Linked DNA regions of Gloeothece verrucosa PCC 7822. Each later gene encodes a partner of the first gene's protein in a complex. Links are inferred from orthologs where the notes say so. Each region holds a gene or a part of one and is shown on either strand. Other genes may lie near its edges.

What was found. Proteins that work in one complex are often made in the same cells at the same time.
Region 2: the proteins of ndhK (region 1) and nuoH are in contact, whole or in part, in a crystal structure (PDB 6Y11), measured with the Thermus thermophilus proteins. The link is inferred for Gloeothece verrucosa PCC 7822 from one-to-one orthologs. Residues at the interface, in WP_096411117.1 of Thermus thermophilus: Arg16, Glu17, Gly18, Leu24, Leu27, Val28, Trp30, Gly31, Arg32, Asn34, Ser35, Trp37, Thr54, Asp55, Ala56, Asp59, Ala61, Arg62, Phe63, Gly64, Glu66, Val67, Phe68, Arg69, Ala70, Ser71, Arg73, Gln74, Ala75, Asp76; in WP_096411122.1 of Thermus thermophilus: Arg36, Val44, Arg45, Met46, Gly47, Pro48, Asn49, Arg50, Val51, Leu57, Gln58, Ala61, Asp62, Ile64, Lys65, Ile67, Phe68, Lys69, Glu70, Ile72, Val74, Glu223, Ala224, Glu225, His233, Thr234, Glu235, Tyr236, Ser237, Trp241.

What each region holds. Positions count from the first base shown.
Region 1 is NC_014501.1:5,459,859-5,463,351, forward strand. The notes cover bases 356-3,163. They hold ndhK (photosynthetic/respiratory NAD(P)H-quinone oxidoreductase subunit K), read right to left. Parts: upstream 2,229-3,163; coding sequence 1,482-2,228; downstream 356-1,481. Other genes in these bases: CYAN7822_RS24470 (Uma2 family endonuclease), read left to right, coding at 356-866; CYAN7822_RS24475 (NAD(P)H-quinone oxidoreductase subunit J), read right to left, coding at 950-1,489; ndhC (photosynthetic/respiratory NAD(P)H-quinone oxidoreductase subunit C), read right to left, coding at 2,307-2,669; CYAN7822_RS24490 (LptF/LptG family permease), read right to left, coding at 2,929-3,163. Also shown: CYAN7822_RS24465 (aminotransferase class IV), read left to right, coding at 1-207; more of CYAN7822_RS24470, read left to right, coding at 267-355; more of CYAN7822_RS24490, read right to left, coding at 3,164-3,493. UniProt on the Escherichia coli protein: NDH-1 shuttles electrons from NADH, via FMN and iron-sulfur (Fe-S) centers, to quinones in the respiratory chain. The immediate electron acceptor for the enzyme in this species is ubiquinone.
Region 2 is NC_014501.1:2,801,577-2,804,775, reverse strand. What follows is about bases 344-3,199. They hold nuoH (NADH-quinone oxidoreductase subunit NuoH), read right to left. Parts: upstream 2,403-3,199; coding sequence 1,284-2,402; downstream 344-1,283. Other genes in these bases: CYAN7822_RS12290 (ArnT family glycosyltransferase), read left to right, coding at 2,912-3,199; ndhI (NAD(P)H-quinone oxidoreductase subunit I), read right to left, coding at 647-1,237; CYAN7822_RS12305 (NADH-quinone oxidoreductase subunit J), read right to left, coding at 344-492. Outside these bases: more of CYAN7822_RS12305, read right to left, coding at 1-343. UniProt on the Escherichia coli protein: NDH-1 shuttles electrons from NADH, via FMN and iron-sulfur (Fe-S) centers, to quinones in the respiratory chain. The immediate electron acceptor for the enzyme in this species is believed to be ubiquinone.

The DNA.
Region 1 (3,493 bases):
CTTTTAGCGGCTTTAGAGAGTCAGGATATTGCTGTAGCGCAAAATGAATGGACTCCTGATTTTATCGAAGATTTAGAAGTGATTGCTTATAGTAATTGTGTGGTAGAAATGGTTCCTTTTGCCACTATTTTATCCCCACAAGGGAAATTAACTTTCAAGACTTCTCATGCGGCTTTAGAACAATTACGGAATATAGTCCTTAGTTAATGATTCAAGCTAAAGGAGAAGGGATTATAAATCTTATAAATCTGAAAAAAAAAGGCTTTATGACTCGATTAGAATCGTCAATTGTTGAACCAATCCGTCTTGATTTTAGTCCCATCCATCTCAGCGACGAACAATTCTATCAACTATGTCTTGCTAATCCAGAGCAACCTTTAGAATTAACAGCAACAGGAGTATTAATTATTATGTCTCCAGTGGGTGGAGAAAGTGGAAAGCGCGAAATGCACTTAGGGAGTCAAGTTTATAATTGGAACACTCAAACCCAGTTAGGGGAAGTTTTTAGTTCTTCTACGGTTTTTCGACTCCCTCTCGGTGGACAGAGATCGCCTGATGTTGCATGGATAAAACTAGAGCGCTGGAATGTTCTTACCCCAGAACAACAGCAGAAATTCCCACCAATTGCACCGGATTTTCTCATTGAGTTACGTTCCCATACTGACAAGTTATCCGATCTCCAAGAAAAAATGTTAGAGTATCAAGCTAATGGAGTTCGCTTAGGTTTACTGATTAATCCTCAAGAGCGGCAAGTAGAAATTTATAGAGTAAATAGAGAGGTAGAAATTTTACAATCGCCCACAGAAGTCAGTGGTGAAGAAGTATTACCAGGATTTATTTTAGACTTGAGCAAAATTTGGATATAAAAAAAATTTAAGGTGAGCATTGCCCACCTTAGAAAATGAACTCCCCCACTATAAGAAGGAAGAAAAATTCTGGCAAGATTGAGTTAAAAAGCGTCTTGTAACTCGTAAAAGTCTGGCGAAATATAATCTTTTCGCAACGGCCAACCGACCCAATCTTCCGGCATCAAAATGCGTTTGAGATTGGGATGTCCCTCATAGACAATGCCGTACATATCAAAACTTTCTCGTTCTTGCCAATCGGCTCCTTTCCAGATCCAATAAACAGAAGGAACTCTAGGATTATCGCGAGGCAAAAACACTTTTAGACGGAGTTCTTCGGGAGAATCTACATTATCCTCAACTTTGAGCAAGTGATAAAAACTGACCAATTCTTTACCCGGCCCAAGGTCATAAGCGCCTTGACACTGAAGGTAATTAAACCCGTAAGCGTAAAGGGCCGTAGCAATAGGCAGTAAAAACTCTGCATCGACCTTAATCAGTTCAATTCCCAAATGATCTTTTTCTAGGGACTGATGCTCAAAACCATTTTCCGTTAACCAACTCGAAGTTGGTCCTGCTTCGACAATGGCGGTTTCTTGAGAGGGTTCCTCGGTTACATTTTCGGGTTTATTTTCTTCAGCCACGATCTACTACTTCCTTTTCTTGCTTGGAGGTCAATAAAGCGGGAGGAACGGGCATTCCCATTGCTTCAGTTAGTTCTAAAGGTGGAGCCTGACGAGTTTGAGAGCGTAGGTATTGACCCGTCAAAATGGGGGAAACCTCTTTCATTTTGTGAGTAGTGCTGTAGTAGCGATGGGTTTGTTCAGGACGCACTTGAATCGAATCAGTAGCGACTTTTTTGCGTAATTTAATGATGGCATCAAAAATCGCTTCAGGGCGAGGAGGACAACCCGGAATATACACATCTACGGGAATGAGTTTATCTACCCCTCTAACGGCGGTGGTGGAGTCGCTACTAAACATCCCGCCAGTAATGGTACAAGCGCCCATAGCGATGACATATTTAGGGTCTGGCATTTGTTCATAAAGCCGTACTAAGGCCGGTCCCATCTTCATGGTAATCGTGCCAGCAGTAATAATTAAATCGGCTTGTCTGGGGCTAGAACGAGGGACTAAGCCAAAACGGTCAAAGTCAAAGCGAGAACCAATTAAAGCCGCAAATTCGATAAAACAACAAGCTGTTCCATACAACATCGGCCAAAGACTAGAAAGTCTAGCCCAGTTGTAGAGGTCATCAACCGTCGTTAGGATGACGTTTTCAGAAAGGTCTTGAGTGACTTTAGTACGATTGATCGGGTTGAGGATCTGTTCTTTTTGTTGCTGAATGAAGAGATCGCTTTGAGTGGTTGGATTTGGACTCATGGTTTTTTCAAAGTTAGAATACAACTAGGGAGTCAAATAAATCAAGACGGGGAGCAAGACACCCCAAGGGGAGAACGTCTAAGACCATTCTAGTGCGCCTTTTCTCCAGGCATAGACGAGCGCCACCACTAGAATCGCAATGAAAATTAGGGCTTCAATAAAAGCCAAGACTCCCAAACGATTAAACGCCACTGCCCAAGGGTAGAGAAATACTGTTTCCACGTCAAACACCACAAAAACTAGGGCAAACATATAGTAACGGATGTTGAATTGAATCCAAGCGCCACCAATTGGTTCCATCCCAGATTCGTAGGTAGTACGCCGCTCAGGGCCTCCACCACTGGGACGCAAGAGTTTTGAGGCGGTTAGAGCTAAGATGGGCACTAAGCTACAAGTTAGTAGGAAGCCGAGTAAATATTCGTAACCACTGAGGACAAACACGATTTAATTATTACTCCTGTGCTAGACTCACTCCAGTCATCAGAAAAGACTGATGTTTATATTTCTTCACTAATTATGTATTATAAGGGTTTTATTCTAACGCTATTGTTTTAAAGATTTTATGGTTCGGTTTACTTTCACTGGTGAGCAGTGCTGCTCCCGATGACAAGGAGCTAACCCGGATTGTCCTGTAGTTTTTTAAATTAATTCTATTAAGATTTATCTATGGCTCTGGCTGAGGCGCTATGGGGGAGTGGCTTTATTTAGCGGTTTGGACTAATAAACTCATGGCTGCCAACAGTCCTAAAATATTAGGAAGCCAAGCGGATACCGTCGGCGTAACAATTCCCCAAATTCCCATCGAACTCGTTATAAAAGAGAGTAAATAGTAAGAGAAAATTAACACAATGCAGACTCCAAAGCTGGTAGCTTTATTGGTATTTTGAGGTTTTAATCCTATAGCAGAACCGATCAAACCAAATACGATACAAACAAAAGGTAAAGCGTATTTTTCTTGAATTCTTACTTCAACTTTTCTCGCTCTCTGGTCATTTTTACTTAACTTGACGATTTTTAAATATTCTTTAGCTTCAGCGATGCTCATATCGGCTGGATTTTGTTTTCTTTTAGCGATATCAAGCGGCGCTCTGGGCAGATCAAGTTGTTGATGTTCAAATCTGACAATATTTCTATAGGAGCCATCAGGAGCAATTAAATAAATTGTTCCATTATAAAAATCCCAACTATTTTGATCCACATTCCAGATGGCTGACTGAGAAGTAACAATTTGGTTAACTCCCGGTTGAGAACGATCCAAAATGGTT
Region 2 (3,199 bases), 2.7 Mb from region 1 along the record:
AATTGCTCCTACCATTGCCATTAACAATAGGATCGAGGCTAACTCAAAAGGCAATAAAAAATCACTAAAAAAGTGTTTACCAATCTCCACCAAAGTATTTTCAACCACTGCCGGAGAAGTAGAATTAATCGACCAGGGAGTAATTAAAATCATCGTTCCTAAAAGAGCAAATAAGCCAAGACAGACTAACCCCGTCGCTATTTGCCGAATCCAACGTCTAGGCACAGTTTTAAAATCTTCTTGCTTATTCACTAGCATAATAGCGAAGAGAATTAAAACATTCACCGCCCCAACATAGATGAGAATTTGTGCAGCCGCCACAAAATCGGCATTGAGTAAGATATAAATCCCAGCAATGCTTAGAAATACACCGGCTAACAAAAAAGCCGAGTAAACAATATTAGAGAGTAAAACCACTCCTAAAGCCGCCGTAATCAAGAACCCGGCTAAAATCAAAAATGAGACTATTTGAACACCTTCAGCGATATGCACTTTTTTCTCCTTAGTCAGTAGTCATGGGTCATTAGTCAGTAGTCATGGGTCATTAGTCATGGGTCATTAGTCATTCAGTGATCTGGGGTTATTTTTGACTTTTATACTGATAACTAATAACTTGGGACTAATGACTAGGAACTAATGCTAATAACTATTGTGCAGTTTCCGTTTCTTGGATAATTTCTTCAGGCCGTTTACCTGCGCGTTGACTGCCTTTTGGTAAGTCGTGAGGACTGAGGACTCCTTTAGGTAAGTATCCTAATTCTCGCAACGGTGTGACCATTGGATCTTGAGTGACCTTATAGGGTAAGCGTCCAAGGGCAACGTTATCATAGTTTAGTTCGTGCCGGTCATAAGAAGCGAGTTCATATTCTTCGGTCATCGATAAGCAATTTGTCGGACAATATTCGACACAATTGCCGCAGAAAATACAAACTCCAAAATCAATACTGTAGTGTTTGAGTTCTTTTTTCTTGATCGCTTTATTAAATTCCCAATCTACCACAGGCAGATTAATCGGGCAAACCCGCACACAAACTTCACAAGCGATACATTTATCAAATTCAAAGTGAATTCTACCCCGAAATCTTTCTGAGGGAATTAACTTTTCATAAGGATACTGTACAGTAACGGGACGGCGACGCATATGGTCAAAGGTAACAGCAAGTCCTTGACCAATATATTTAGCCGCTTGTACACTTTCCTTGGCGTAATCTCCAACTTGTTTGAGAATGTTAAACATAGTCCGTTGTTGGTTGTCAGTGGATTAACGATTAACTGTTCACTAATTAGCCGCCAAAAGCGATGGGAAAAGCCAGTTTTAGGGCGGCGGTAAGCAGCAAGTTCACTAAAGAAACCGGCAGAAGAAACTTCCAGCCTAAGTCTAACAATTGGTCAATGCGAACTCTCGGGACTGTCCAACGTAAGAGAACCGCAATAAAGATGAGAAAATAAGCCTTTAGCAGGGTCATTATAATCCCCAAAGAAGCAGTGATCACCTGCAAAATGGCATTATCTTCATTCACACCCAACCAACTCGCTAACTTATCTAAAGGAACGGGAGATTCCCACCCCCCAAGATATAAAACCGCAAAAACTAGCGCTGACAGCACTAGGTTAACGTAAGAACCCACATAGAATAAGCCGAACTTCATCCCTGAATATTCGGTTTGATAGCCGGCCACTAATTCTTCTTCAGCTTCGGGTAAATCAAAAGGTAAACGTTCACACTCCGCCAAGGCAGAAATCCAAAAGATTAAAAAGCCGGCCGGTTGCCGCCAAATATTCCAGCCTAAAATTCCATAACCGGATTGTTGCTGTACGATGTCGATGGTACTGAGGCTATTAGACATCATCGCAATGGCCAACACCGATAAGGCGAGGGGAATTTCATAACTAATAGACTGGGCAGCCGCCCTTAAACCTCCTAGAAGAGAATACTTATTATTGGAGGCATACCCCGACATCAACAACCCAATAGGGGCGATGCTAGATAAAGAAATCCAGAGAAATATCCCTACATTGAGATCAGTGATGACTAAATTCTGTCCAAAGGGAACGATCAGATAAGAGACAAATACCGGCAAAACGACTAAGACAGGTCCAAGAGTAAATAACCAAGGATCAGCCTTAGTCGGTATAATGTCCTCTTTAAAAACTAATTTCAATCCATCTGCTACAGGTTGTAAAACTCCTAAAGGCCCCGCATATTCTGGGCCGATACGTTGTTGGGCACCCGCAGAAATCTTTCGTTCTAACCAGACTACTACCAAGACTCCTACTGTCGCCCCAATAATCATTAAAACCATCGGCAAGGGCATCCAGAGAACTTTGGCGACATCGGGGGCAAGTCCCAAGTCTGTCAAACTCTCTATAAAAGTCCCTTGTAGGTCTATTCCTCCGTTCATAGTTGCCGATCTCAATTAAGTTATGAAGATTTTTCTACTACTTCATAGTTAGTATATCGTTGTCTGACTCCTACACCGGTCAGGAAATGAGAAAATTTGCTTATAATTTCGATAGTTAATAACACATCCAAAATATATACTCTAAAGCGGGTAGTTAATTAAACTCAATGCGAGTAAGAGCAATATTGATAAGCTTTAAGTTTGCTACAGTTCGTTCTTTAGCCGCGCCCTAACCCTTCTGGGAGTGCTAAAGGTCAAACTTTTAGAGGGGCAACTATAAACCTAGATAGGCCCAACCCGCCTATTGACCCATAGATAGGTAAAAATTGGCGAAAAAAAAAATTTTAGAGTAAAATAACCTGTTTAGCGGCTTTTTCAACCGACATAATCTTGTAAAATGTTCGGTGATGTTATATTTGGGGCGAAAGTCGGGGCGAGATAACCGCCTCCTGTTTTGATATACTTTACGGCAATCACCAATCAATAGTTTAAAATTATTGACAATCTAGATGATGAAAAATAAATTACTTAATCGTTTATCCATCCCCCCATCAAACAAGACAGAAATACAGGCTATTTTATTCATTATTTTCTGTTGGCTTGGGATGGTATTATTAGTTAATCCTTGGGGAAATTTTCCTCTAAATGATGACTGGGCTTATGCAAAAACTGTACAGTCTGTTCTAGAGAAAGGTGACTTTGAACTTTCAGGATGGACAGCCACGAATTTGTTTTCACAAGTTTGGTGGGGAGCTTTATTTTGTCTGCCATTTGGTTTTTCTTTCACGGCCCTGCGC